One region of the Neorhizobium sp. S3-V5DH genome, then DNA from elsewhere that is predicted to be linked to it. Evidence: predicted binding sites of a transcription regulator. Region 1 holds the regulator's gene; each other region holds the start of a gene.
The links. Region 1 encodes LexA, which represses DNA repair genes until DNA is damaged. Its sites were predicted from a motif close to TGTTCNNNNTGTGTTCNG; they were not measured.
Positions count from the first base shown of each region.

Region 2: EDE09_RS19960 (ATP-dependent helicase) is a predicted target of LexA. The motif match lies at 2,152-2,169, and genes of this name have one in related genera.
Region 3: radA (DNA repair protein RadA) is a predicted target of LexA. The motif match lies at 3,658-3,675, and genes of this name have one in related genera.

Region 1 covers NZ_SMCL01000022.1:36,380-46,282, forward strand. Annotated here, with positions in the region: gene EDE09_RS22910 (ComEC/Rec2 family competence protein) at 1-2,179, shown strand, start outside; gene lexA (transcriptional repressor LexA) at 2,160-2,879, opposite strand; gene EDE09_RS22920 (VOC family protein) at 3,082-3,954, shown strand; gene kdsA (3-deoxy-8-phosphooctulonate synthase) at 3,959-4,807, shown strand; gene EDE09_RS22930 (methyl-accepting chemotaxis protein) at 4,816-6,651, opposite strand; gene eno (phosphopyruvate hydratase) at 6,969-8,243, shown strand; gene EDE09_RS22940 (septum formation initiator family protein) at 8,400-8,717, shown strand; gene pdhA (pyruvate dehydrogenase (acetyl-transferring) E1 component subunit alpha) at 8,913-9,903, shown strand, end outside.
Region 2 covers NZ_SMCL01000016.1:58,020-67,922, forward strand. Annotated here, with positions in the region: gene EDE09_RS19945 (metal-dependent hydrolase) at 1-761, shown strand, start outside; gene EDE09_RS19950 (class I SAM-dependent methyltransferase) at 772-1,590, shown strand; gene EDE09_RS19955 (DUF1328 domain-containing protein) at 1,832-2,005, opposite strand; gene EDE09_RS19960 (ATP-dependent helicase) at 2,203-4,275, shown strand; gene EDE09_RS19965 (DMT family transporter) at 4,312-5,193, shown strand; gene EDE09_RS19970 (DUF1003 domain-containing protein) at 5,236-5,952, opposite strand; gene EDE09_RS19975 (ABC transporter ATP-binding protein/permease) at 5,954-7,750, opposite strand; gene EDE09_RS19980 (TetR/AcrR family transcriptional regulator) at 7,904-8,539, shown strand; gene EDE09_RS19985 (HlyD family efflux transporter periplasmic adaptor subunit) at 8,536-9,501, shown strand; gene EDE09_RS19990 (ABC transporter ATP-binding protein) at 9,498-9,903, shown strand, end outside.
Region 3 covers NZ_SMCL01000004.1:296,644-306,546, forward strand. Annotated here, with positions in the region: gene EDE09_RS09400 (transporter substrate-binding domain-containing protein) at 91-888, shown strand; gene EDE09_RS09405 (amino acid ABC transporter permease) at 959-1,630, shown strand; gene EDE09_RS09410 (amino acid ABC transporter permease) at 1,627-2,286, shown strand; gene alr (alanine racemase) at 2,448-3,611, shown strand; gene radA (DNA repair protein RadA) at 3,713-5,116, shown strand; gene EDE09_RS09425 (CvpA family protein) at 5,203-5,790, shown strand; gene purF (amidophosphoribosyltransferase) at 5,939-7,441, shown strand; gene EDE09_RS09435 (SDR family NAD(P)-dependent oxidoreductase) at 7,537-8,277, shown strand; gene EDE09_RS09440 (hypothetical protein) at 8,421-8,801, shown strand; gene cysS (cysteine--tRNA ligase) at 9,013-9,903, shown strand, end outside.

The DNA of each region.
Region 1 (9,903 bases):
GCACGCAGTCGTCATGCGTCATGCGTCCGGCGCCTTGCGTGTGCTTCCTCCCGCTGTCGCGCTTTTTCTCGGCGGAATGATGCTTGCCGAACTGGAGACCTGGCGAAGAGGCACCATTATTCTCGATTCCCCGGTTACGACCGAGCTGACGGGTGTGGTCGAACGAAGGGAGATCGATGCCCGCGGCCGGTGGCGTTATATCGTACGTGTCGAGCGTACCTCGGGTCCTGAAATCCGGCGCTCTCCGGAGCGCGTTTCGCTGCTTGCGCGGGCGCGTCACGAGCCGGTGCAGACGGCAGATACGATCAGCGGCAGGGTTCGTTTATCGCCGCCATCGGGACCGGCGCTTCCAGGCCTCAATGATTTCGCCTTCTCTTCCTATTTCGATGGGATTGGCGCCGTCGGTTTCTTTTATGGAGCCCCGAAAGGGAGCCGCGACGCCGGACATCCTCATGGATGGTTCTCGGATATCGAGCGCTGGCTCTTCGATCTTCGCAGCATGATCGGCGGTAAGATCCGCGCGACAGTGCCCGGCGACGCGGGCGCCTTCGCAGCCGCGATCGTCACCGATGAGCGGCGGGCGATTTCCGAGGAGACCGTCGAAGCGCTGAGGCTTTCCGGCCTTGCCCATATCGTCGCGATCTCCGGGCTCAATATGGCGCTGGCTGCGGGTATCTTCTTCGTCGGCGTACGCACTATCCTCTCGCTGTTCACACGATTTGCCCAGTCCTTCCCGGTAAAGAAGCTTGCCGCCTTGGGTGCTCTCGCCATGGCGACCGCCTATTATCTCATTTCCGGCTTCGGCGTCTCCGCCGAAAGGGCCTATATCATGATGGCAGTCATGCTCGTTGCAGTCCTCTTCGACCGGCCGTCCATAAGCTTGCGCAATGTGGCCCTCTCCGCACTGGTCATTATCGCCGTATCTCCCTCGGAAATCCTTGGGCCGAGCTTTCAGATGTCCTTTGCCGCCACCGCCGCGCTGGTCGCTGGTTACGCGCTTTGGAAGCATCGGTCGAAAAAACATGACCCGGAGCCTCTGCCGTTTCGTCACCCGGTGGTCATGCCGATCACGGCGGTCTGGAATTTTACCGCCGGCATCTTCGTGACCTCGTTGATTGGGGGCATATCGACCGCGATTTTCTCTGTCGAGCATTTCCACCGCATCGCGACTTATGGGCTTGCGGCCAATCTCGCCGCCATGCCGGTCATTTCCTTCGTGGTCATGCCGGCGGGATTGATCGGCATGCTGCTGATGCCCTTCGGGCTCGATGGGCCGTTCCTGAAGCTCATGGGCCTCGGCCTGGAAGCGGTGATTGCGATCGCCAGGCATGTGGCGGCCTGGGGCGGCGATGTAGGCATCGGCCGCCAGCATCCCTGGTTCCTGGTCGTCTCGACGGCAGGCTTTCTTCTGCTGACGCTACTGAGAACCCGGCTCAGATACTTGGGTATTCCTCTATTGGTGGCCGGCTTGTTGCTGTCATGGCAGGAGCGGTCGAGATCCCTTCCGGATCTCCTGATCTCCGAGGATGGCACCATGATTGCCCTGACAGATGGTAATGGCATCGCCACCAATCGCACCCGTCCCGCGGAATTTGTCTATGATCAATGGAAGCGGGCGCTTCTGCTGGGGGACCCGGTGAAACCGGAATTGCTGCCAGCGAAAGACAAGTCTCCGGCCGGAGACAGGCTCCCGGAGGGAAAGTCCGGAGGAAATCCGCTGCCTTCGAACAGTCTCGGCGAGCGTGCTGAATTGACGACGGAGGAGAGAGAAACGTCAAGCCGCGGGATGAAGCAGGTACCGGTCGGCCGGTTCATCTGCACCCCGCGAGCCTGGTGCGCGTCAAAAACCGCCGCAGGCGCTGTAGTCGTTCATGTGGAGGACGCGCGTTATGCCGGCGTCGCCTGCGACGCTGCGCATATCGTCGTCGCTCCACGTGCCAGGTTTGACCGCTGCCGTTCCGGAGCCCTGATGATCAACGGCAACGCGCTGAGGATCGCAGGAGCGCTCGAACTGTTTTTTGATGGTTCCGCGGACATCCACCGCTGGCGGCTTCGTGCAGCGCTCCTTGGCCAAGACCGCCCATGGACCCGCCATCGCCATTACGACTGGCGGCGCCAGATCTTCAGCTCATCCCTGCCGGAACCGCTGGGCAAACTGGTCAATGATAGCGGCGGATGAGACCCACAAGCTTACCCTGGATCTTGACCCGGTCCGGCGGGAAAATCCGCGTCTCATAGGCCGGGTTGGCGGCTTCCAGCGCGATCGACGCCCCGCGGCGACGGAAGCGCTTGAGTGTCGCTTCCTCCTCGTCCACCAATGCGACGATGATATCGCCCGGATTGGCCGTATTGCCGTTGCGGATGATTACGGTATCGCCGTCGAGGATGCCGGCCTCGATCATCGAATCGCCCTTGACCTCCAGCGCATAATGTTCGCCCGACCCGAGCATCTCGGCAGGGACGGCGATGTCGTGCGTATTGTTCTGAATCGCCGAGATCGGAACGCCGGCCGCGATGCGGCCCATGACGGGAACCGTGGTTGAGTTGGAACTATCGTCGTTGGCGGGGGGCTTCGCAGAGGCGGCAGCCGGTTGCGGCTTGCCAAGACTGCCTTCGATGACGCTGGGCGAAAAGCCCCGGCGCGGCTGAATGCTGGGCGCATAGGCTTCCGGCAGCCTGATGACTTCCAGGGCGCGCGCCCTGTTCGGCAGGCGGCGGATGAAGCCGCGTTCCTCGAGCGCGGTGATCAACCGGTGAATACCCGACTTGGACGCAAGGTCGAGCGCATCCTTCATTTCGTCGAAGGAGGGCGGTACGCCGGATTCCTTCATCCGTTCGTGTATGAACAGAAGCAATTCCTGCTGTTTGCGCGTGAGCATTTTCGGCACCCTCAAGAGTCGGAAACAAATCAAGAACGGACACTATATGTTCCATATGTGTTCCGCAAGTCCCTAAATTTTCGTGAAGTATGATGATTTTTTCTTCATAGATGTCTGCAAGATATCTGCTTCGTTACCACTTGCGCACGGCGTGCCCGCTGCCATTTTAGCTTTGCGATTCTGAAATTCCTGGGGGCCTCGCTTGAACGCAAGATCGATCGATCATCTCGTACTGCCGGTGGCGGACCTTGCGTTCGCGCGTTCGCGGCTCTCCGATCTCGGATTTACTGTCGCACCGGATGCATTTCATCCTTTCGGCACTGCCAATGCTTGTGTGTTCTTCTCGGATGGTACCTATCTGGAGCCACTGGCGATCACCAACCGCCGTCACGCGAGCGCTGCCGCCAAGCGGGGCAATGTCTTTACCGCGCGCGATCTCGCCTTTCGAAAAGGGCGCAACAGGCAGGGGCTTTCTGCCCTGGTCGTCGCGTCGCAGGATGCCGTCGCCGATCATGCCCGGTTCAGGCTGCGCGGAATTTCCGCCGGCGACATTCTGGAGTTTTCGCGCACGGTAAGGATGCCTGACGGTTCCGAGACAGAGGCGAGCTTTCGGCTGGCATTTGCAGGCGATGACCGGGCGCCCGAATTTTTCCTGTTCTCCGTTCAGCGCCTTGCTCCGCTGCCGTCCGACCGAGGCGAATTGGAGCGGCACGCCAATACGGTTGTCGGTTTGAGCGAGGTCATCCTGTCCGCTCAAGCGCCGTCCGACTTCGCCCCTCTGGTCGAGGAAGTGTTGATGGCCCGGGGGGAGGTGGAGCCCGGTTTTCTGAAATTGGCCGCCGCAAACGCGCGGATTCGCATTTTGGGAAATGATGATCTGGAGGCGGAATTTGCGCTCCCGCCGGTCGCTGGTGCAGATGGTTTGCACGGCCGAGCCGTCATCTTCAAGACGGCCGATCTTGCCGTGACAGAGATCATCCTTGCTGCTAATGACGTGGCATTCGTCCGCCGCGAAGGCCGCGTTCTGGTCCAGGCGGCACCCGGCCAGGGTGTTTTGTTCGGCTTCGAGGAATAGATTTATGGAAGTTTCTGCCAATCCACGCGTCCTAGTCGGCGAAGGAAAGGGCCAGGTGGTTTTTGCACAGGATGCGCGCCTGTCCTTGATCGCCGGTCCCTGCCAGATGGAGAGCCGCGACCATGCCTTCATGATCGCCGGCACGCTCCAGGAACTCTGCGGCAAGCTCGGCATCGGCCTCGTCTACAAGTCGTCCTTCGACAAGGCAAACCGCACCTCGATTTCGGGAAAGCGCGGCATCGGGCTGGAAAACGCCATGGAAATCTTCGCCGATCTGAAGAAGGAATTCGGGTTCCCCGTTCTGACCGACATCCACACCGAAGAACAATGTGCGATGGTCGCAGGCACTGTGGACATACTGCAGATACCGGCCTTCCTCTGCCGCCAGACGGATTTGCTTGTCGCCGCCGCGAGGACCGGCCGCGTCATCAACGTCAAAAAGGGCCAGTTTCTCGCCCCCTGGGACATGAAGAACGTGCTTGCCAAGTTCACCCAGAGCGGCAATCCGAACGTGCTGCTGTGCGAGCGCGGCGCTTCCTTCGGCTACAATACGCTCGTTTCGGACATGCGGTCGCTGCCGATCATGGCGGCCATGGGTTCGCCGGTTGTGTTCGATGCCACCCATTCGGTTCAGCAGCCGGGCGGGCAGGGAGGCTCCACGGGAGGCCAGCGGGAATTCGTGGAGACTTTGGCGCGCGCGGCTGTTGCGGTCGGCATTGCCGGTCTTTTTGTCGAGACCCATCAGGATCCCGACAATGCTCCCTCCGACGGCCCCAACATGGTGCACCTGAAGGATATGCCGAGGCTGCTCGAAAAGCTTCTCGCCTTCGACGCCATCGCAAAGGCGGCTTGAGAAATTTCTCAGCCAGCCTTTTGAAGGCCTGTCGCCGGCCGGTGACTTCCGGCTGTCGTGGACTGAAGCTTGAAGCGGGATAGAAGGCGGTTGAGCTTGGCCGCCTCTTCGCCGAGTTCATGGCACGCAGCACTTGTTTCTTCCACCATTGCAGCGTTCTGCTGGGTTACCGTGTCCATACGGTTGATCGCGGTATTGACTTCCTGGAGTGCCGTCGACTGTTCCGAGGAGGCCCGCATGATCGAGCCGATGAGGTCGGTGACCTTGGCGACCTGGCCGTCGATGTCGCCCAGCGCCTCGCCGGTGCGGTTTACGAGTGACACCCCCGCCGCCACCTGGCTCGCGGAGGTTTCGATCAGCCGCTTGATTTCATGGGCAAGATTGGCCGAGCGCCCGGCGAGATCGCGGACTTCCTGCGCGACGACCGCAAAACCCTTGCCGGCTTCGCCGGCACGCGCAGCCTCGACACCTGCGTTGAGCGCTAGCAGATTCGTCTGAAATGCGATCTCGTCGATCACGTTTATGATGCTGCTGATCTGGGTGGAGGAGGCCTCGATCTGCTCCATCGCCACCACGGCATCCCGCACGACACCCGCAGAATGGGCGGCACCCTGCTGAGCGGCCGTCATCATGGTATTCGCCTCTTGCGCTCTTGCCGTCGCATTTCTCATGGTGGCGGTAATCTGGTCGAGCGCCGAGGCGGCCTGTTCCAACGATGCTGCCTGATGCTCAGTGCGCTGCGCCAGGTCGTCGGTGCCGTTAGCGATCACGCCCGAACCGGTCCGCACGGTTTCCGTTACCCCGGAAATTTCCTGCATGACGGAATAGAGTGTGCGGATGCTGGAGTTGAATTCCTCCCGCAACTCCTCATAGGCCGCCTGGAAAGGATGATCTATCTGCACCGTCAGGTCGCCCTGCGACAGTCGGGAGAGGCCGGCCCGAAGATGCGAAATGACGCTCTCTCTTTCGGCCTCTTCGCTCGCCTTGTCCTTCGCCAGCGCCAGATCCCGTTCGGCCTGCGCCTGCCGGTCGGCTTCCTGCCGCAGCCGGATATTGTCGCGCTCCTGTCCCGATTGGCGGAAGATCGTGACGGCCTGCGCCATCTCGCCGATCTCGTCCCCGCGGCCGCTGAAGGGCACGTCCCGCGAATAGTCGCCGCCTGCCAGCACTGTCATGTAGTCGCGCATTACAGACAGCGGCACGATGGCGCGGCGGCGGAAGAGATAGAGCCCTCCGACCAGCAGAAGCACGGAAGCGGCAGCTGCGGCAAGCGTGATCGATGAAAGAAGCTGCGTCTGTTCGGTCGCATCCTTCTCCGCATCCGCGAGGAAGACGTTCGCCATCTCCACGAGCTCGTTGACCGCCGCTTCATGCACATGAAACTGCGTGGCGAGCTTCTCGAAGGCGGCGCCGACGACTGGCGTATTGCCGGCGAGGATTGCGGGCGAGAGCTCGTCTTTCATCGTCTTCCAGAAGTCGTCGCCTTTCACAAGCACGTCCGCGAGAAGCTTCTGCTTGAGGTCCGCACTGAGCGCCGTTTCCTGCCAGTATTTCCGGCGGTCCGCGTAGGCCGGCTTCAGGACGGCCGCAATACGTTCGAGATTGGGTTTGGCGGCAGCTGGTCTCTGGACCGCCTCGAGCGCCAGCATGTAACTTTCCACCAGATAGAGAGGTGGCGGCAGGATATCGGCGACGAGATCCTTGCCGTAGATGATCTGCCGGTAGACCTCGCCGTTGACGCGAAGCTTGTTGAACGCGTGATTTTGAATGCCGATCGAAATGACAAGTCCAGTAGTGACCACCGCGGCAAAGATTGCCAGGCTGCGTGCGATATTGAGTCTCATCGTTGCTCCCCCACAGAGCCCTCTGGGCGGCCATCGCCCGCATGAATTGCCTTCAAATAAATCTAGACGAGGATGGCTTGTGTGCGGCGTGTTCCGTCGGCCTATACTTGCCTCATCTTCCATTAACCGTAAAATACAATAGTTAATTCCGAAATAAGGTCGACTTTGCTGATGATCACGATTGTCCAGCCGGCAGCCTTCAAAACCATGACATATTTTTCCGATACCGCTCTTTCGCTAGGAGCCAGTCCGCGGATTGTATTTTGCACGCCTTCCATTAAGACAGGTCCCACCAAACCACCACAGCAGGAAGAGCCATGACCGCCATCACCGATATCATCGCCCGTGAAATCCTCGACAGCCGCGGCAACCCCACCGTCGAAGTGGATGTCCATCTCGAAGACGGTTCTTTTGGCCGTGCGGCCGTCCCGTCGGGCGCCTCGACCGGCGCGCATGAGGCAGTTGAACTGCGTGACGGCGGAAAGCGTTACCACGGCAAGGGTGTCGAGAAGGCTGTGGAAGCCGTCAATACAGAGATCTTCGACGCGATCGGCGGTTTCGATGCGGAGAGCCAGATCCACATCGACAAGACGATGATCGCTCTCGATGGCACGCCGAACAAGTCGCGCCTCGGCGCCAATGCCATTCTCGGCGTATCGCTTGCCGTCGCCAGGGCTGCGGCCGAAACCACCGGCCTGCCGCTCTACCGTTATGTCGGCGGCCCGAATGCGCATGTGCTTCCCGTGCCGATGATGAACATCATCAATGGCGGTGCACATGCCGACAACCCGATCGACTTCCAGGAATTCATGATCATGCCGGTCGGCGCTGACACGCTGCGTGATGCCGTGCGCATGGGATCTGAGATCTTCCATGTTCTCAAGAAGGAACTCGCGGCCCAGGGCCACAACACCAATGTCGGCGACGAAGGCGGCTTTGCGCCGGGGCTGAAAAGCGCTCCGGAAGCTCTCGATTTCATCATGAAGTCGGTCGAGAAGGCAGGCTACAAGCCGGGCGACGACGTCTGCCTTGCGCTCGATTGCGCTTCGACGGAATTCTTCAAGAACGGCAAATACGAGATGGAAGGCGAGGGTCGTACGCTGGAGCCGGAAGCCATGGCGGATTACCTCGCCGAGCTTGCGGCGAAGTATCCGATCATCTCGATCGAAGACGGCATGGCTGAAGACGATTGGGATGGCTGGAAGTCCCTGACGGACAAGATCGGCTCCAAGGTCCAACTCGTCGGAGACGACCTCTTCGTCACCAATTCCGCGCGCCTTCGCGACGGCATCAAGATGGGCGTGGCAAATTCCATCCTGGTGAAGGTCAATCAGATCGGCTCGCTGTCGGAAACGCTGGATGCGGTCGAAACGGCGCATAAGGCAAACTACACCGCCGTCATGTCGCATCGCTCCGGCGAGACGGAAGATTCGACGATCGCGGATCTTGCCGTCGCCACCAATTGCGGTCAGATCAAGACAGGCTCGCTTTCGCGTTCGGATCGGCTTGCCAAGTACAACCAGCTTATCCGCATCGAGGAAATGCTGGGTCCGCAGGCCGCCTATGCCGGCCGCTCCGTCCTGAAGGGCTGAACCAGCTCCATTTATGTGTCTATAGAGCCCGCGCCGAAAGCGCGGGCTTTTTGCGTCGCGGCAATGGAAACGATTGCTTAAGCAAGTTCTGCGAATTTTACCTTCTGTTTCGGATCGTTCGCGTGATCCGGCAAGTGTGGCAAGGCGTTGAACGGCATGTGGACCAAGCATCATAAAAAAAGAAAATTTGGCCGTTTCGTCCTTCCCGCCATTACCGTCGCCTTTCTTTCATACTTCGGCTATCATTCCGTGCATGGTGATCTCGGGCTGATCGCCACGGAGGAATTCGAACGTCAGCGGCAGGCGCGTGCGGAAGAGCTCGCAAAACTGACCGCGAGACGGGAGGCACTCGAGCGCCAGGTGCGGCTCATGAGTGATGGTTCGCTGGAAAAGGATATGCTGGACGAAATCGCTCGTTATCAGCTCAATGTCTCGCGCCCGGACGAGATCGTCATCTTCAATAACTACTTCTGAATTAACCAATATTCGGTTAATTTTATCTTTCGTCAATCTTTTCAGTGGGTTGTACGGAATGTGAGCCATGCATTTATGGCATTGCTGGGGCGCGGTTTCTTCCCTATGGTACGCCCCGAAACCAGAATGGGATTCCGGGCGGCGTAAGTCTCGGCATCTGTTCCGTTCTAAAACGCAGCACAGAGGGAGGGATGAATGGCGCCGACTAAAACCGCGTCTGTATCCGGCCGCAAATCCGCGGCAAGGTCTGCTACCAAAACCAGCTCCAAGCCAGCCAGGAAAGATTTCAACGGCGGCATTTTCGCCGAGTTCGACAAGGGCCAGGAGCTTGCCGCCTATCGCGATATGCTGCTGATCCGCCGTTTCGAGGAAAAGGCCGGCCAGCTTTACGGTATGGGCTTCATCGGCGGTTTCTGTCACCTCTATATCGGCCAGGAAGCTGTCGTTGTCGGCATGCAGATGGCGCTGAAGGAAGGGGACCAGGTCATCACCGGTTATCGTGACCACGGTCACATGCTGGCGACTGGCATGAGCGCGCGCGGCGTCATGGCGGAACTGACCGGGCGTAGGGGCGGCTATTCCAAGGGGAAGGGCGGCTCCATGCACATGTTCTCCAAGGAAAAGCAGTTCTACGGCGGCCACGGCATCGTCGGCGCGCAAGTGTCGCTCGGTACCGGTCTCGCCTTCGCCAACAAATATCGCGGCAACGACAATGTCTCGACTGCCTATTTCGGCGACGGTGCGGCAAACCAGGGGCAGGTCTATGAAAGCTTCAACATGGCCAATCTCTGGAAGCTGCCGGTCGTCTACGTGATCGAGAACAACCGCTACGCCATGGGAACCTCCGTTGCCCGCGCCTCGGCTCAGACCGATTTCTCCCAGCGCGGTGCCTCCTTTGGTATTCCGGGCTATCAGGTGGACGGCATGGACGTGCGCGCCGTCAAGGCGGCAGCGGACGAGGCTGTCGCCTATTGCCGCGCCGGCAAGGGTCCGATCATCCTCGAAATGCTGACCTACCGCTATCGCGGTCACTCGATGTCCGACCCGGCGAAGTATCGCTCCAAGGACGAAGTGCAGAAGATGCGCTCCGAGCATGATCCGATCGAACAGGTACGGGCCCGCCTTCTTGAAAAGGGCTGGGCAAGCGAGGACGAGTTAAAGGCGATCGACAAGGACGTGCGCGATA
Region 2 (9,903 bases), on a different contig from region 1:
AGACGGTGATGGCGGACGGTCTTTCCATCTTCCTGCCGGAAGGCGAGCGCTATTTCATCCGCTCCCTGAAGCACTACGCGTCGAAGCTCACGGATCGGGAGCTGGCGGCGGAAATCAACGGCTATGCGGTGCAGGAAGCTTTCCATACCCGCGAACACGAAGACTATAACAAGGCCATGGCGTCGCTCGGCTATGACGTCGAGGAAATGGAAAAGCCGGTCCGTTTTGCGCTCGGGGTCGCCAAGAACCCGCTGCACCGGCTGGCCGTTACCTGCGCCATCGAACACCTGACCGCAACCTTGTCGACGGTGACCCTGCGCCGCCCGGACCTTCTGGAAACGGCAGCGCCAGCCTACCGTCGCCTGTGGATGTGGCATGCTCTGGAGGAGCTCGAGCACAAGGCGGTGGCGCTCGATGTCTTGAAGGCGGTGACGCCAGATCTGCCCGGCTGGAAACGCTACCTGCTGCGGGTCTCGGCGATGAATGCCACGGTCATTCCATTCCTGCTGATCTTTCTGCGAAATACGCGGCTTTATGCCCGCACCGACGGCGTCAAGACCGGCATCCGCTTCTGGCTGCGCTTCATCTGGGTCGTGTTCTTCGCCCCCGGCTTCTGGCGGCGCTGCATGCCCCTGGTGTTGAAATATTACCTGCCGGGTTTCGATCCGAAGAACAGCGACGATGCCGAACTGGTGCGCAAGGGGCGGGCCTGGCTTTATCAGGATATGCCGCCGGCAGCCGCTGCCGCGCCGGCTCAGTAGGACCGAGACCATGGCAAGAAACATGTTCTCCAATGTCCTGAACGCGGTCGAGCGCGGCGCCTTTCCGCGAACCCAGAAATGGGCATGGCGCGGCGTTTACAACATCTTGTCCCGGTTCTGGCGGGACGACGACTGGCGTTTCATGAACTACGGCTTCATGCCCGAAGGCGCCGCCTTTCCGCTGAAAGCGGAAGACGAGCCCGAACGGGCCTTTATCGGCCTCTATCATCAGGCGGTCGAAGGATTGCCGCTGGCAGGCGCGCGGGTTCTCGAAATCGGTTCGGGGCGTGGCGGCGGATCGCGTTATATCGCGCGCTACCATGCGCCGGCGAGCGTCGTCGGCCTCGACTACTCGCCGGAGACGGTGCGCCTTGCGCGGCGGCTGAACGCCGACACGGCTTCGCTTTCCTTTGAAGTCGGCGATGCGGAGCGACTGCCTTTTGCCGACGGCTCGTTTGACGTGGTCGTCAACATCGAATCCTCCCATTGCTACGCAAACGTCCCCGCCTTTGCCAGCGAAGCGGCCCGCGTGCTTGCGCCGGGCGGCTGGTTCACCTTTGCCGACATGCGGCCAAAGGGCAAACTTTCCGAACTCGACCGTCAGCTCTCCGTACCGGGGCTTGAGCTGGTGGCGGAGCGCAGCCTTTCCGTAGGCGTCGTTGCGGCGCTTGACGCGGCGGAAGCGAGAAAACGCGAACGCATCGGCCGTGCCCGGCTGATGCGGCGCTTCATGACCGAATTTTCAGGAGCGCAAGGCTCGATCCTCTATAAGGGACTTTCCGGAGGCGGCGTTGTCTACGTGGCCCGCCGCTACCGCAAGACGGCGTGACCGGCTGCAAATTGTTGCGGGCAACCGTACCGAATCACCCGGAACCAGCCTCGCCGATCGCCGCTGGATATGCGAAATGTCAGTTCATCCGCGTCAGCTGGCGCGGATTTTCCCCAACTGCCCTGCCCGTATCTCGGCGGGGCTTTTTCTTTTCCGGCGTCCACAGATACGAAACGCGGAGAGGGCCGCGATGGGCACCTCCCCGCGTCCGCCGAGGGATCGGGATGTCGCGTCGGAAGGCCTAGGTCAATGCGGCGCCGGCCATCAGCGCCAGCACGAGGAAGACCAGGAAGATGACGAGCGCGATGAAGAACAGGATCTTGGCGATGCTCGCGGTTGCGGCCGAAATGCCGGAAAAGCCGAGAAAGCCCGTGATCAGCGAGATGACCAGAAAAATAAGTGCCCACTTCAGCATGGAGTTATTCCTTCGCGTTGATGGGCGGATAACGTGAAAAAAGGTTCCAAGGTTCCAATCCGGCGTAAACCTCTGCAGTTGCCTGAAAAGCGGGAGGCAGGAAGACGGAAAGGAAGGCGAAGCCAAGCGAATCAGCTAGAGCTAATTCGAACACATCGGGAACGGGCTCAATCAGGAACGGCCCAATCAGGAACGGAATGTCGGTCGCCTATCTGGAAAAACTCAACGATGCGCAGCGCCGGGCGGTGGAGCATGGCTCGGACGTGCCGAATGGCGGACCAGCGGGCCCGCTTCTGGTGATTGCCGGCGCGGGCTCTGGCAAGACCAATACGCTTGCCCATCGCGTCGCGCACCTGATCGTCTCCGGCGCCGACCCGCGCCGCATCCTCCTGATGACCTTTTCCCGCCGCGCGGCCTCTGAAATGGCCCGGCGCGTCGAGCGTATCTGCTCGCAGGTGCTGGGCGCCAAGTCGGGGATCATGACCGATGCTCTCGCCTGGGCAGGCACCTTCCACGGCATCGGTGCCCGGCTGCTTCGCCTGCATGCGGGTGAGATAGGCCTGGATCCGGATTTCACCATCCACGACCGGGAAGACTCCGCCGACCTGATGAACCTTGTCCGCCACGAGCTCGGCTTCTCGAAGACCGAAAACCGCTTTCCGACGAAAGGCACCTGCCTCGCCATCTATTCCCGCGCCGTCAATTCCGAAACGCCGCTGGACGAGGTGCTGAAGCTTCACTTCCCCTGGTGCTCCGCCTGGGAAAAGCAGCTCCGCGAACTGTTCGCGACCTATGTGGAGGCCAAGCAGGCCCAGAACGTCCTCGATTACGACGATCTCCTGCTCTACTGGGCGCAGATGATCAGCGAGGCTGCAATCGCCGAGGATATCGGCAGCCGCTTCGACCACGTTCTGGTCGACGAATACCAGGACACCAACCGCCTGCAGTCCTCGGTCCTCATGGCGATGAAGCCCGGCGGGCGAGGTTTGACGGTCGTCGGTGACGATGCCCAGTCGATCTACTCCTTCCGCTCCGCGACGATCCGCAACATCCTCGATTTCCCGGCCTCCTTCGATCCGCCGGCCAATATCGTAACCCTCGACCGTAACTACCGGTCCACGAATACGATCCTCGCCGCCGCCAACGGCGTCATCGACCTCGCCCGCGAGCGGTTTACCAAGAACCTCTGGACCGACCGACAGTCCGCGGAGCGCCCGCGCTTGGTCGCCGTCAAGGACGAGACCGAGCAGGCGAACTACATCGTCGAAAAGATCCTCGAAAACCGCGAAACCGGGATGACGCTCAAACAGCAGGCCGTGCTTTTCCGCGCCTCGCACCATTCCGGTCCGCTGGAAGTGGAGCTCACCCGCCGCAACATCCCTTTCGTGAAGTTCGGCGGCCTGAAGTTTCTGGACAGCGCACATGTGAAGGACATGCTGGCTGCGCTGCGCTTTGCCCAGAACCCGCGCGACCGGGTCGCCGGCTTCCGGCTGATGCAGCTCATCCCCGGCATCGGCCCGCAGACGGCAGGAAAAATCCTCGACGCCATCGCTGCCGATCCCGAACCGCTCGCCGCATTGCAGGAAATCCCCACCCCGCCGCGTTCCGGCGAGGACTGGCCGGCCTTCGTCGACATGCTGGCGGCACTGCGCAAAAGCGGCGCCGGCTGGCCTGCCGAGATCGGCCTTGCCCGCCAATGGTACGAGCCTCATCTCGCCCGTATCCACGAAGATGCCGAGACGCGGAAAGCCGACCTCCTGCAGCTCGAACAGATTGCGTCCGGCTATAATTCCCGCGAACGTTTCCTCACCGAACTGACGCTCGATCCGCCCGATGCCACGAGCGCCGAGGCTGGGACGCCGCTGCTTGACGAGGATTACCTGATCCTCTCCACTATCCATTCCGCCAAGGGCCAGGAATGGCGGTCGGTGTTCCTTCTGAACTGCGTCGACGGCTGCATCCCGTCCGATCTCGGCGTCGGCTCGACCGCCGAGATCGAGGAGGAACGCCGCCTGCTCTATGTCGCGATGACCCGGGCGAAGGACCACCTGCACCTCATCACCCCGCAGCGCTTCTTTGTGCACGGCCAGGCGTCGCAGGGCGACAAGCATGTCTACGCCGCTCGCACCCGCTTCATCCCGGCAACGCTGCTGCAATTCTTCGAAACCGCCGCCTGGCCGGTCGTCGCACCCATGTCCGACGCCGAACGCCAGGCCCGCCATCAGGTGCGTATCGACGTGACTGCCCGCATGCGGGGCATGTGGCGCTAGGCTTTCGCCTCCGTCCTGCGTCCAGAGGAGACATCAGTGAACAATAGTCCGTCGAACATGAAGGCTGCGGCCTGGATGATGGCTTCGATCGCCCTGCTTCTGCTGATGGCCGTCTCGGGGCGTGCGATAACGCGTGAACTCGATGTCTTCCAGGTCATGGAGATGCGTTCCGTGATCGCGTTTTTCATGCTGCTGCCGTTCGTCTTTCGCGAAGGCGGCATACGGGCGATGCGCACGTCGATCCTGCCGAGCCATATCGGCCGCAACGTCGCCCACTATATCGGCCAGTTCGCGTGGCTGATGGGCCTCACCCTGATTCCGATGGCGCAGGTCATCGCCATCGAGTTCACTGCGCCGATCTGGGCAGCCCTGATGGCCGCGGCCTTTCTCGGCGAGCGGTTGACATGGCGCAAGGGCGTGGCGATCCTGTTCGGCGTCGTGGGCGTCGTGCTGATCGTCCGGCCGGGAGCAGCCCCACTCAACCCCGGTCACCTGGTCGTACTTGGAGCCGCCTTCGTCTTCGCCATATCCTTCATCATGACCAAGCTCCTGACGCGCACGGACAGTGCGACGAAGATCATCTTCTGGATGCTCATAATCCAGTCGGTGGTCGGGCTCGTACCGGCGCTCCGGGTCTGGGTCTGGCCATCCGCAGAAATGTGGCCGTGGATCCTCGTCATCGCGTTTTCAGGCACATTTGCCCACTATTGCATGGCCAAGGCTCTCTCCCACGGCGACGCGATGACGGTCATGCCGATGGACTATCTGCGGGTTCCGCTGTCGGCGCTGCTCGGATATCTGCTCTATGCCGAGGCTGTCGATGGCCTGACGGCGCTGGGCGCTGCCTTGATTCTTGCCGGTAACCTTTTCAACCTGCGCAGGCCGAACGCCAACCGCATCCAGTGCACGCCGACCTGATGATTTTGCGCCGCCTTCCGCGGGCCGGCATCATCAAAAGAGCTACCCCCTCTGGGTATCGCCCCGCTCCAGAAGGTCGATCTGGATCTGCTGCAATTCGGCCAGCCTCTCCCACTGATGGGCCATCTGATGGTCGATCTTTTCGTGCAGCTGGCGGATTTCGAGTTCGGCGCGCAGGTTGATCATATAGTCGTTTTCGGCGCGCCGCCTGTCCTTCTCCTCCTGCCGCCGCTGGCTCATCATGATGACAGGCGCCTGCAGGGCTGCAAGACAGGACAGGACAAGGTTCAGCAGGATGAAGGGATATGGATCGAAAGGCTCGGCAAAAAGGCCGGAGACGTTGAGCGCCATCCAGGAAAAAAGCACGCCCATGAAGAACAGGATGAAGGTCCAGGAGCCGCCGAACGAAGCAACCCGGTCGGCTGTCCGCTCTCCCAATGTGGGTTTGCGCTCCAGCACATTGGCAGCGCTGCTCTGCACTGTGGAAACACCCTTCTCGAAACTGTCGAGCACCTGTCTGTCGAGTTCGGAAAGCTCTCCGCGCTCCTCCGCGAGCAGCTTTTCCACATAGCGGCGGCGATAATGGGCGAGATCTTCGTCGCAGATCAGGCTTTCGGTCCCGCAATCGGCGACTTCGGCGGCAATCATCTCGTGCAGGCCCGGCCTGAGCTGACCGATCTTGCGAAGCTTCGGCAACGGAAAGGCTCGGCCGCAGACAACACACTGCGCCGTCCTGTTGGTTCCCGGATGGCGGCTCATGTCATGCCTCTTCCTTGGCTTCAGCTGCCTTCTGGGAACCCTTGCCGTTTTGCTGCAATGGCGACAGATGGAAAATCGTCGGCGAGAACTTTTCAAGATAGTCCTCGGCGCGGCCGATATAGACCAGGGTCGAAGTGTCGAGGCCGGCAAGCACGTCGAGCATACGCTCCCGCGTTTCCGGCTCCAGGCCTTCCAGCACGTCGTCCATGATCACCCATTCGGGTTTGCGCAGCACGGCATTGGCAATCGAAAGAAGCGCCTCCTCATCCTTGTCGAGAACCCTGTCCCATCGCTCCACATCGTTCAGGCGATCCACGAGCCGGTGCAGCCCGACTTTTTCCAGCGCCTCGGCCAGCGCTTTGTCGCTGCCATCCGGCAGGCCGGTGGGATAGGTCATCGCCTCTTTGAGGGTCGCTGTCGGCAGGTAGCCTTCCTGAGGCAGGAAGACCATGCCATCCCTGGGCGGCAGGCCGATCTCGCCCCGCCCCCACGGCCAGATGCCGGCGAGCGCCTGGAAGAAGAGATGCCGGTCGGCGCCCGGATCGCCGTTGATCATCACCCGCCCGCTCGGCCTGATCACGCATTCGCCTTCCCTGAGACGGATGCCGTGCCCCGCCTCGCCGCGGTCGGGGTCGCCATAGACCATTACGCCGCACAGGCGGATGCCCTGCGCATCGGATTGTTCGCGATAGGTGAGCAGTTCACCTTCCACAGCCGGCGTGTCCATCGCAAGCAACGCGTTGCGGAAGGAGGAGACGCGTGCCAGCGTGGCTTTCCAATCGGCGATGACCCCGAAATTGTTGACATACCACCTGAGCGCCAGATTGACCTGGTTGAACGCGCCGACGGCCATCATCAAGCCGCCGAAGGAAAGCCCGCCGGAGAAATACATCGGCGAGGCGATGATGATCGGAGCGACCAGCGCCAGCCAGCCGAAGCCTGCGGAAACCCAGGTCAGGTTGGTAAGCGCCCAGGCGACTTGGCGAAGCATTTCGAGCACGTTGTCGATCGCCAGGTGGACCCGGCGCAGCTCGCTCGTTTCGCCGCGGGCAAGCGTGATCGGCTTCATGTTCTCGTTGGTGCGCATCAGCACCGCGCGCAGGTCCGCCTCGCGGGCGTAACGGTCCGCGTTGAGCCGCGGCAGCCGTTGTCCCACGATATTGCTGAGCATCGAGCCGATCACCGCATAGAGGACCGTTGCCCAGACCATATAGCCCGGGATCGAGATGCTTCTGTCGCCGAAATGGAAAACGAAGTCGGACGAGATGGCCCAGAGCACGCCGATGAAGCTTGCCAGAAGAATCGTGGAATTGACGAGCCCGATCGCCAGGTTCGTGGTGTTCTCCGCCAGGATTCGGGTATCCTCGTGCAGCCGCTGGTCGGGATTGGCGGCGATCGCGCCGGCGCTCGTGAGCTTCAGCGCCCGCCCCGGCACGAGCCAGACATTCGCCAGATCTCGCGCCAACCCTTCCCGCATCCGCATCGCCGTGATCTGGTTGAGCCATGCCTGGATGACGTTGAGAAGCGTCAATGTGAAGGCGAGTACCGCGAACACGACGAGCTGGTTCAGAAATTCCGGCATGTCGCGCCGTTCGAGCGAATCGTAAAAAGGCCCGTTCCATACGTTGAGGCGGTATTGGGCATAGGTCGTGGAGAAGATGACGATCAAAAGCGCCGCCGTCAGGACAAGCACCCGATTGCGGACCGGCGCTGCCCAAAAGGCGCCAATCATCATTCGAAGCTGTCCGCTCAGCGGCAACTCATAGGTCTGAGGCCTTGCCTCCGGAATTTCAGCCATTCTCCGTATCTCGCCCTCGAACGCCTTTCACTCAGAACCCTCCGTCCGCTTCATTATACTGCACCTACCCCTACCACCACCCTAATGACTTTTGTTTGCAAAATCCTCCAATAGGTGATAATGACCGACCAGTCAGTCATATTTGGAATCGCGATGGCCGAGAAACGAAGAGAGAAGCGGGATCCGCAGCAGCGCCGGGCCGAAATCCTTGCGTCCGCCTTTGCCTGTTTTGCCGAGCGGGGCTTTGCCGCCACCCGGATGGAGGATGTCGCAGCCCGCGCCGGCATCGCCAAGGGCACCGTCTACCTGCATTTTCCGGACAAGGACGCGCTGTTTACCGAACTGGTGTCCGGTGTCGCCTCGCCCATCCTCGGCCAGATGGGCGAATTCGTCGCGAACGAAAGCATTACGCCGCGCTTCGCGGTCTCGATGTTCTACGCTCTCTTCAGGCGGGAGGTGCTGGAGACCGATCGCCGGCATCTGCTGCGGCTGATCCTGGCGGAGGGACCGATGTTTCCAGCCGTCGCGGAATTTTATCACCGGGAAATCATCTCCAGGGGGCTCGGCGTGCTGCGCATCCTGCTCGGCCGCGCGGCCGCCCGCGGTGAGCTGCGCAACCCGAAGATCGTCGAGACGCCGCAGCTCGTCATGGCCCCGCCCCTGCTCTCGATCATCTGGACGACGCTTTTCGAACCCTACGAACACCTCGACACACAAAAGCTCTTCGACACGTTTCTCGACACGCTCTTCGTGCCGGCTGAGGACCTCTCGGAAGGAGGCACGCAATGAAGCGGATATTCGTCATCGCACTCTTGGCCGGTATCGCGCTTGCCGCCCTGCCCTTCCTTTTTGCAGAGAAGAGCCCGCGTCCGTATCAGGGCTGGGTTGAGGCTGATACGCTCTTCATCGGCGCGGAAGGCACGGGCCGCCTGGAAAGGGTCGACGTGCAGGAAGGCGGCACCGTCGCTGCAGGCAACCCGCTCTTCAAGCTGGAGACATCGAGCGAAGAGGCGGCCGTCGCCGCGGCCCGTGCAGCGCTTGCACGCGCACAGGCCGAGCTCGACCTTGCCGAAGCGGCCCAGAAGCGGCCGGAAGAGATTGACGTGCTGCGCGCATCCGAGCGCGAGGCGAATGCCAGACTGGAACTCGCCAAACAGGATCTCGACCGGACCCGCGTTCTCGCCGAGCGCGGCACCGCCACACAGGCGAGCCTCGACGCGGCGATCGCGACCGAAGCCGCCAACCGTGCCGCGCTCGACAATGTGCGCAGCCAGATCACGCTCGCCCATCTGCCGGCGCGCGAACAGACGCTCCGCCAGGCAAAGGAATCCATGGCTGCGGCCAAGGCCGAACTCGCCTCGGCGCAAGCAGCGCTTGCCCGCCGCGCCGTCGCCGCGCCCGCCGCCGGCAGCATCGAAACCCTCTATTATCGCCTCGGCGAGGTCGTACCGGTCGGGCGACCGATCGTGGCACTCCTCCCGCCCGAAAACGTCCGCATCCGCTTCTTCGTGCCTGAGACCGAAATTGCAGCGCTGTCCCTCGGCCAGCCGGTCCGTGTCACCTGCGACGCCTGCCGGCCGTCGGATGCGAGGATCAGCTTTATCGCGAAAACTGCCGAATACACGCCGCCGGAGATCTACAGCCTCGAGGAACGAGCAAAACTCGTCTATCGCATCGAGGCAATTCCCGCCGATCCTGCAACGCTGCGTCCCGGCCAGCCGGTCGATGTTGCCGCAGGAGCCCGGCCATGACCGCAACCGCCGAGTCCCCCGAAACCGTCATCGACGTGCATCATCTGACCAAGAGCTTCGGCGGCCGCAAGGTGGTCGACGATGTCTCCATGTCGGTGAGGAAGGGCCGCATCCACGGTTTCCTGGGCCCCAACGGTTCCGGCAAGACGACCACCATCCGCATGCTCTGCGGCCTGTTGACCCCCGACAGCGGCAACGGCACCTGCCTTGGCTTCGACATCCTGACCGAGAGCGACCGCATCCGTCGCCGCGTCGGGTACATGACGCAGAAATTCTCGCTCTATCAGGATCTGTCCATCCGCGAGAACCTGGAATTCGTCGCCCGCGTTTACGGACTTCCCGATGCCCGCGGCAAGGCGAAGGCAGCGATCGAGCGGCTCGGTCTGAAGGGTCGCGAAAAGC
Region 3 (9,903 bases), on a different contig from region 1:
TTCCCCGCGATTGCCGGCAATTTGGCTGTCGCTAATGCAATTGGCATGAGGATTGCTCTTCCTGTTTCCAGATCAAACAGGGGAGCATTCATGCAACGTCGAACCTTCATCTCACGCGCCTTGGCGGCAACCGCCGTTATCGCCGCCACTCTTGCAGGGCCGCTTCCGGCGCTTGCCGATGCGCTGGAGACTATCAAGTCCAGCGGCAAATTGCGCGTCGCGGTACCGCAGGATTTCCCGCCTTTCGGCAGCGTCGGCGCCGACATGACCGCGAAGGGCTACGACATCGATATGGCGACGCTGATAGCCGAAAAACTCGGCGTGAAGGTTGAGCTCGTGCCGGTGACGAGCGCGAACCGCATTCCTTATCTGCAGACCAACAAAGTGGATCTGGTGATCTCGAGCCTCGGCAAGAATCCAGACCGCGAAAAGGTCGTCGATTTCTCCACCGCATACGCACCGTTCTACAACGGCGTCTTTGCACCGGCAGGACTGGAGATTAAGTCCACCGAGGATCTGGCAGGCAAGACCATCGGCGTAACGCGGGGCGCGATCGAAGATCTCGAATTGACGAAAGTCGCTCCGGCAAGCGCCACCATCAAGCGCTACGAAGACAACAACGGCACGATTTCCGCCTTCCTGTCCGGCCAGGTAGAAGCCGTCGCGACAGGCAATGTTGTCGCCGCGGCTATTCTTGAACGGAACCCGCCCAAGCGTCCGGAACCGAAATTCCTTATCAAGAACTCGCCTTGCTATATCGGCCTCGGCAAGAACGAACCCGCTCTGCTCGAGAAGGTCAACGGCATCATCGCCGCCGCCAAGACCGACGGCTCGTTGAACAAGATCGCCGAAAAGTGGCTCGGGACTTCGCTGCCCGCGGATCTCTGATCTTTTTCCTCGGACTGCCGCCGCCTGTTTGCTTAGGCGGCGGACCGATCTACCGACACGGGCGGGCGCCATGCACTATATCTTCGATTTCGGCTGGATCTGGGACTACGGTCCCGTCATCCTGAAGGGTCTTTTCGTCACCGTCGAACTGACTTTGGTCGGCGCGGTGGCAGGCGTCTTTCTCGGGATCTTGTGCGCCTGGATCAGGACACTGGGGCCGGAGATGCTCCGCCCGCCGGTGGCGACCTATGTGGAACTGATCCGCAACACGCCCTTCATGATCCAGCTGTTCTTCATCTTCTTCGGCCTGCCGTCTGTCGGAGTTCAGCTCTCGGAACTGCAGGCAGCAAACCTCGCGATGATCATCAATCTCGGCGCCTATAGCTGCGAAATCATCCGGGCCGGCATCGAGGCTACGCCAAAGGGCCAGTTCGAGGCCGGCGCGGCGCTGGCGCTGAGGCCCCTGCAAACCTTCCGCCTCGTGATATTGGTGCCTGCCCTGCAGCGCATCTGGCCGGCGCTCTCCTCCCAGATCGTCATCGTCATGCTGGGATCGGCGGTCGTCTCGCAGATCGCCGCCGAGGACGTGACCTTCGCGGCCAATTTCATCCAGTCGCGCACGTTCAGGGCCTTCGAGGCCTATATGCTTTCCACCGCGATCTATCTGCTGTTTGCCATTGCACTGCGTCAATTGCTCAATCAGGTTGGCCGCTGGATCTTTCCGAAAGTGGCCGCCCGATGAGCGATTTTACGACCTGGGACATCCTGCGCAACCTGCTGCTCGCCACCCGCTGGACGCTGGTGCTGTCCCTCATATCCTTCCTCGGCGGTGGCATTCTCGGTCTAGCGATCCTGTTTCTCCGAATCGGAAAGTCGCCCGTCGGTCGGTATTTCGCACGCGGTTATGTGGAGCTGTTCCAGGGCACCCCGCTGCTGATGCAGTTGTTCCTGGCCTTTTTCGGTCTCGGCTTATTTGGCATCGACGTGCCGGCCTGGCTGGCGGCGGGCGCGGCGCTGATCTGCTGGACCGCGGCATTCCTCGTCGAAATCTGGCGCGGCTGCGTCGAATCCATCCCGAAAGGGCAATGGGAGGCAGGACAGAGCCTCGCCCTCAACCATTTCCAGCAGATGCGGCTGATCATTCTGCCCCAAGCGCTTCGGATCGCCATACCGCCGACGGCCGGCTTTTCTGTCCAGGTTATCAAGGGAACCGCGCTCACCTCTATCATCGGTTTTGTCGAACTGTCGAAGGCCGGCACGATCGTCACCAATGCCACCTTCCAGCCGTTCGTGGTCTACGGCTTCGTGGCGCTCATCTACTTTGCGGTATGTTTTCCGTTGTCGAAATTCAGCAAACATCTGGAACGCCGGTCTGCGGCCGCCTATGCGACCCGCTGACTGCCGTAGCCGCACAGGTCTTCGTGACTTTGCAGGAACAATAACGCGCTGGCTTCCCAAGTGGTCGCGAAAAGACCTCATTCGGCGTTTCCACCTTGACGTGAACGGATAGTTCAGGCTTGAGCCACAGCAGGACACACCGCCGCATGGAACACCGACCGATGACCAATCCCGATGATCCCTTCGCCGAAGCAGACGACTTCGAGATCGCGCCCGTGCGGCTGACGGTCGATCTCGGCGCGCTTGCCGACAACTGGAGGGAGATGGCGCGCCGCTCCGGCTCCGCCCGCACCGCCGCCGTGGTCAAGGCGGACGCCTATGGCCTCGGCATCGAGGATTGCGGCACGGCGCTTTATGAAGCCGGCGCGCGCGACTTCTTCGTGGCGGTGGTGCAGGAGGGCGTGACGCTCCGCACCTATGCGCCGGATGCGCGGATCTATGTGCTTTCCGGCATCTGGCCCAGCCAGGAGCAGCTGTTCTTCGAGAACGGCCTCGTGCCCGTGCTCGTCTCCGAAGAGCAGCTTGCTTTCTGGATGTCGGTCACCGCCGAACACGGCGATCATCCTTGCGCGCTTCAGGTGGATACAGGCTTCAACCGGCTCGGCATTCCGCTCGAGGACGCGATCGCCTTTACCGACGACGTGTCGCGGCCGGCGAGCTTTTCGCCAGTGCTGGTGCTGTCGCACCTCCATAGCGGCGACACGCCCTCCTCCGAGCTCAACCAGAAACAACTGGAATCCTTCCGAAGGGTTGCCGACGCTTTCGAAGGTATCGAAACAAGTCTTGCAGCCTCCGCCGGGATCTTTCTCGGCTCTGACTATCATTTCGATCTCACCCGGCCCGGCATTGCGCTCTACGGCGGGGAAGCCGTGAATGGCGGGAAAAATCCGATGCGACCGGTCGCCAAGGCTGAGGCGCGTATCATCCAGATCCGTGACGCGAAAGAGGGCGAGACGGTCAGCTATGGCGGCACCTATCAGCTTTCGCGCGACAGCCGGCTCGCCATCGTCGCCGCGGGTTATGCCGATGGCTACCTGCGTTCGCTTTCCGGTTCCGGGGTGCCGCTTCGCCAGAACGTCAAGGACGGCGCCTTCGGCTTCGTCGCCGGACGCAAGGTGCCGGTCGTCGGCCGCATCACCATGGATCTGACGATCTTCGACGTGACGGACGTTCCGGCAGCGGAAATCCGCTCTGGTGACTATGTCGAACTCTTCGGCCCGAACATGCCGCTCGACGACGTCGGCCGCGCGGCGGGCACGATCGGCTACGAGCTCCTCACCAGCCTGGGGCTGCGTTACGAGCGGCGGTACATCTATCCCGAATAACCGCAAATCTTCTTGCCAGTGAAGGGATTTCAAGATTAAAAGCATCTGTTCCGCTTTTGTTCTGCGCGGAAAACGTGACTATCGAAAGCGGCGGCTACTTCATGGCAAAACCCAAAACCCAATTCGTGTGCCAGAACTGCGGCACGGTGCACAACCGCTGGGCCGGCAAGTGCGACGGCTGCGGCGAGTGGAACACGATTGTCGAGGAAGATCCGATGGGCGGCATCGGCGGCGGTCCCGGCAAGGTGCCGAAGAAGGGCCGTGCGGTCTCACTCACTACGCTTTCCGGCGAGACTGAGGAAGCTCCCCGCATCCATACAGGCATTTCCGAACTCGACCGAGCGACCGGCGGCGGTTTCGTACGGGGCTCGGCCGTCCTGATCGGCGGCGATCCGGGCATCGGCAAGTCGACGTTGCTGATGCAGGCGGCGGCCGCCCTTTCCCGCCGCGGCCACCGGATCATCTACGTGTCCGGCGAAGAGGCCGTGGCGCAGGTGCGGCTGCGCGCCCAGCGGCTCTCAGCCGCCGACAGCGACGTGCTGCTCGCCGCCGAAACCAATGTCGAAGACATTCTTGCAACGATCGCCGAGGGCAAGCGGCCGGATCTCGTGATCATCGATTCGATCCAGACGCTCTGGAGCGATACGGCCGATTCGGCGCCCGGCACCGTCACGCAGGTGCGCACCGGCGTCCAGGCGATGATCCGTTTCGCCAAGCAGACGGGCGCTGCGATGGTCCTCGTCGGTCACGTCACCAAGGAAGGCCAGATCGCCGGGCCGCGGGTTGTCGAACACATGGTTGACGCGGTCCTCTATTTCGAGGGCGACCGCGGCCATCACTACCGCATCCTGCGCACGGTCAAGAACCGGTTCGGCCCGACAGACGAGATCGGCGTCTTTGAAATGTCCGATAAGGGGCTGCGGGAGGTGTCGAACCCGTCCGAACTCTTCCTCGGCGAGCGCAATGCCAAGGCGCCCGGCGCCGCCGTTTTTGCCGGCATGGAGGGAACGCGCCCCGTCCTGGTGGAGGTGCAGGCCCTCGTGGCGCAGACATCGCTCGGAACCCCCAGGCGTGCCGTGGTCGGTTGGGATTCGTCGCGGTTGTCGATGATTCTCGCGGTTCTGGAGGCCCATTGCGGCGTCAGGCTCGGCCAGCACGACGTGTATCTGAACGTGGCAGGCGGCTATCGCATCTCCGAACCGGCCGCCGATCTTGCGGTCGCTTCGGCGCTCGTCTCGTCACTTGCCGGGCTTGCCCTGCCCGCCGATTGTGTCTATTTCGGCGAAATCAGCCTCTCGGGCGCGGTGCGGCCGGTTTCGCAGACCGCCCAGCGGCTCAAGGAGGCGGAAAAACTCGGGTTTGCGGGTGCGATGCTGCCGGCCACGTCCGCCGAAGTGCCAAAGGGCGCGAACGGACGCTGGGTCACCATCGAAGACCTGCCGGACCTGGTGTCTCGGATCGCAGGTTCCTCGTCGAAGCTGCGCCAAACACCGGAAGATGATTGATCTTCCGTTAACAGGTCCGCTGTTGTATGACGGCTGCGAGACAGCGGGGGCTGTCGCGCATTCGGCAAGTCTGGAGTAGTTCTTATATGCCCATCACGATTTTCGACGGTATTGTCATCGGCGTGACGCTGTTTTCCGCCGTGCTCGCCATGGTTCGCGGCTTTTCGCGGGAAGTGCTGTCGATCGCAAGCTGGGTGGGCTCGGTCGCCGCAGCCTATTATCTCTATCCGCTGCTTCTGCCCTACGCCAAGAACTACACCACCGATGATCGCATCGCGATCGCCGCCTCCGCCGGCATCATCTTCCTGCTTGCGCTGATCGTCATCTCCTTCATCACCTCGCGTATTGCCGATTTCATCATCGACAGCCGTATCGGCGCGCTCGACCGGACCCTCGGCTTCCTGTTCGGCGCCGCCCGCGGCATCCTTCTTCTCGTTGTCGCCGTCGCCTTCTGGAACTGGCTCGTCGATGTGCGCTCGCAGCCGGAATGGGTCACACAGGCGAAGTCGAAGCCTTTCCTCGATACGCTCGTCGCGCGCCTCGAGGCGGTGCTCCCCGACGATATCGAGCCCCAGATCCGCGCCCGCATCCTCGGCCGCGAGGCGGCGCCCACAGAAGGCGCGCCCGCCCAGGAGCAACCACCGGCGGAAGATGCGCCGGCAACAAATAATTGACGTTATCTTGCGCTTGATGCAGCGCGAAACGTCACCATTTGTGGTATCATTCGCATAAAGTGCAAAACAGGCTGGGCTCGGGGAATTTTCTCCGGCCCGCCTTTCCATTTTCCGAAGGGACAAATCGTCCGAAAGGGATAAGGGCCAGATGAGAGAGCCGGTTTCTGAGACGTTCGCCGACAACAAGGTCAACGAGTGGGATGGCGATACGCTTCGCGAGGAATGCGGCGTCTTCGGGATTCTCGGCCATCCGGATGCGGCAACGCTGACAGCGCTCGGTCTGCACGCCCTCCAGCATCGCGGCCAGGAGGCCGCCGGTATCGTCTCCTTCGACGGCTTGCGGTTCCACTCGGAACGGCGCATGGGCCTTGTCGGCGACCACTATACCGACCCCGCCACGCTTGCCCGTCTTCCCGGCAACATCGCCATGGGCCATGTCCGTTATTCGACCACTGGGGAAGTGGCCCTGCGCAACGTGCAGCCGCTGTTTGCCGAACTGGAAGTCGGCGGCATCGCGATTGCCCATAACGGCAATTTCACCAACGGCCTGACGCTCCGCCGCCAGCTGATTGCAGGCGGCGCCATCTGTCAGTCCACCTCCGATACGGAAGTGGTTCTGCATCTCATCGCTCGCTCCCGATACGCCTCGACGGCCGACCGTTTCATCGACGCGATCCGGCAGATGGAAGGCGGCTATTCCATGGTGGCGATTACCCGCACCAAGCTGATCGCCGCCCGCGATCCCACCGGCATCCGCCCCCTCGTGATGGGCGAGCTTGATGGCAAGCCGATCTTCTGCTCGGAGACCTGCGCGCTCGACATCATCGGCGCGAAGTTCGTCCGCGACGTGGAGAACGGCGAAGTGATCATCTGCGAGATCCAGTCTGACGGCTCGATTACCATCGATGCCCGCAAGGCCGGCAACGGCCAATCCGAACGGCTCTGCCTGTTCGAATATGTCTATTTCGCCCGGCCGGATTCGGTGGTCGGCGGCCGCAGCGTCTATGTCGCGCGCAAGAACATGGGCATCAACCTTGCAAAGGAAGCGGCGGTCGACGCCGATGTCGTCGTACCGGTGCCGGATGGCGGCACGCCTGCAGCCCTCGGCTTCGCTCAGGAAAGCGGCATTCCGTTCGAATACGGCATCATCCGCAACCACTATGTCGGCCGCACCTTCATCGAACCGACGCAGCAGATCCGCGCCTTCGGCGTCAAGCTCAAGCACTCCGCCAACCGCGCGATGATCGAAGGCAAGCGAGTCGTGCTGGTCGACGATTCGATCGTGCGCGGCACGACTTCGCTGAAGATCGTCCAGATGATCCGCGATGCGGGCGCCAAGGAGGTGCATTTCCGCGTCGCAAGCCCGATGATCTTCTACCCGGATTTCTACGGCATCGACACGCCGGACCGGGAAAAGCTGCTTGCCAACCAGTATGACAGCCTGGAAGCCATGTGCCGGTATATCGGCGCCGATTCGCTGCAGTTCCTGTCGATCAACGGCCTCTACCGCGCCGTCGGCGGCGAGGACCGGAACGACGCGCGTCCGCAGTTTACCGACCACTATTTTACCGGCGACTATCCGACCCGCCTGCTGGACAAGGATGGCGAAACGATGGGACGCAAGGTTTCGGTTCTCGCCAGCAACGGCTGAGACAAACGGACCCGTTTGCATTTCGCACCGAACGCTCTAGAAGGCTGCGGCAACGCAACCTTCTTTTTTATGCCGCGACAGGGTGAGGTGACGAGATGGACATTGACTTGAAGAACAGGATCGCGCTGGTCACCGGCGCCTCGCGCGGCATCGGCTATTTCACCGCGCTGGCGCTCGCCAAGGCCGGCGCGCATGTGATCGCGACCGCCCGCACCGTCGGCGGGCTCGAAGAGCTCGACGATGCAATCAAGGCGGTCGGCGGCACCGCCACGCTGGTCCCCTTCGACCTTACCGACATGGGCGCCATCGACCGGCTCGGCGCCTCGATCTTTGAGCGCTGGGGCAAGCTCGACATTCTCATGGCCAATGCCGGCATTCTCGGCGTCATTTCGCCGCTCGGCCATATCGAGGCGAAGGTCTTCGAAAAGGTGATGCTGACCAATGTCACGGCCACCTGGCGGCTGATCCGTTCGGTCGAACCACTGCTGACGAAATCGGATGCGGGCCGCGCGCTCATCCTGTCGTCCGGCGTCGCCAGCAATCCCCGCGCCTTCTGGGGCGCCTATGCCATGTCCAAGGCAGCCGTGGAGACCATGGGGCGCATCTGGGCTGCCGAAACCGAACACACGCCGCTCAAGATCAATCTCGTCAATCCGGGCGCCACCCGCACGGCCATGCGCGCCCAGGCCATGCCCGGCGAAGACCCGCAGACGCTGCCGCATCCTTCAGAAGTCGCCGAAAAGATGCTTTTCCTCGCTTCCCCCGAGATGAAGGAGAGCGGGCGGCTCTTCGTGGTGCGCGAGAACAGGTTTGTGGATTTCAAGGCCCCGGAATGAGGGACTACCGTCGCAGGCGGCGACACGGGGAATGCCTCACCCTCCCCAAATAGATAATGCACCACCCATCCCGGAAAATCCGATTTTCGGTTATCCTCTGAGTCCTGCGGTGGGACGCAGGACATCACGTGGGGGACAATTACATGAGAAACATCGCTTTCTGTTTCTTCGTCGCGGCCGTGCTTTGCGTTACGACCGGCATGTTCTGGGGCATTCAAATGGCGATCTCCGGCGATCATCTGATGGCACCGGCGCATGCGCATCTCAATCTCGTCGGCTGGACGACGATGGGCCTTTTCGGGCTCTACTATACCGTCACGCCGCAGGCAGCCGATACCATGCTGGCAAAAGTCCATCTGGCTTTTGCAATCCTCGGCGTGCTCTGTCTCGTGCCGGGCATCGCAATGGCGGTGTCTTCCGGCGGCGAAGCGCTTGCCGCGATCGGATCGATCCTCACGGTCATCTCCATGCTGATCTTTCTCGTGACGGTCGCCCGGAACGGCATCGGCTGCCGGGTGGCTTGACGCCATTGATCATGGCGCGGGCAAAGGGCCTTGACCAAAGTTCCTGCCCGCGCCATAACCTCTTCCATGAAAACGGCGATTTCCATTTGCGGGATCATTATTCGCTAGCGCAGTCGCTGGCCCGGCCGTTTTCGTCTCTCGAAAAGCCTTGAAGACAAACGTCCCGGTCCGGCACCGGCCGCTTTCTATGCAAGGTTTTGGGGAGATTTCGATGGGCGCCTCGCTCAAGTTCTACAATACGCTGACCCGCGAAAAGACGGCGTTTTCGCCGATCGATCCCAAGAGCGTGCGCATGTATGTCTGCGGCCCGACCGTCTACGACTACGCCCATATCGGCAATGCGCGGCCGGCAATCGTCTTCGACGTGCTCTTCCGGCTGCTGCGACATGTCTATGGCGAAGCGCATGTTTCCTATGCCCGCAACATCACCGACGTGGACGACAAGATCAATGCCCGCGCACTGCGTGATCACCCCGGCCTGCCGCTCAACGAGGCAATCCGCGCCGTCACGGAACGGACCGAGACGCAGTATCACGAGGATGTCGCGGCGCTGGGTTGCCTGGAGCCGACCGTCGAGCCCCGCGCTACCGACAATATTCCCCAGATGATCGAGATCATCGAGAAGCTGATTGCGCGCGGCCATGCCTATGTCGCGGCCGGCGAGGTTCTTTTCGATACGAAGTCGATGGGCGATTACGGAAAGCTCTCCAAGCGCCCGCTCGACGAACAGCAGGCCGGCGCCCGCGTCGCAGTCGACGCGCACAAGAAGAACCCTGGCGATTTCGTGCTCTGGAAGCTCTCCTCCGACAACGAACCCGGCTGGGAAAGTCCCTGGGGCCGCGGCCGCCCGGGCTGGCATATCGAGTGCTCGGCGATGAGCCGGCGCTATCTCGGCGAAGTCTTCGACATTCATGGCGGAGGGCTCGACCTCATCTTCCCGCACCATGAAAACGAGATTGCCCAGTCGCGCTGCGCCCACGGCACGGAAGTGATGGCGAATGTCTGGATGCATAACGGCTTCGTGCAGGTTGAAGGCCGCAAGATGTCGAAGTCGGAAGGCAATTTCATCACCATCTACGACCTGCTTCACACGGAGAAATTC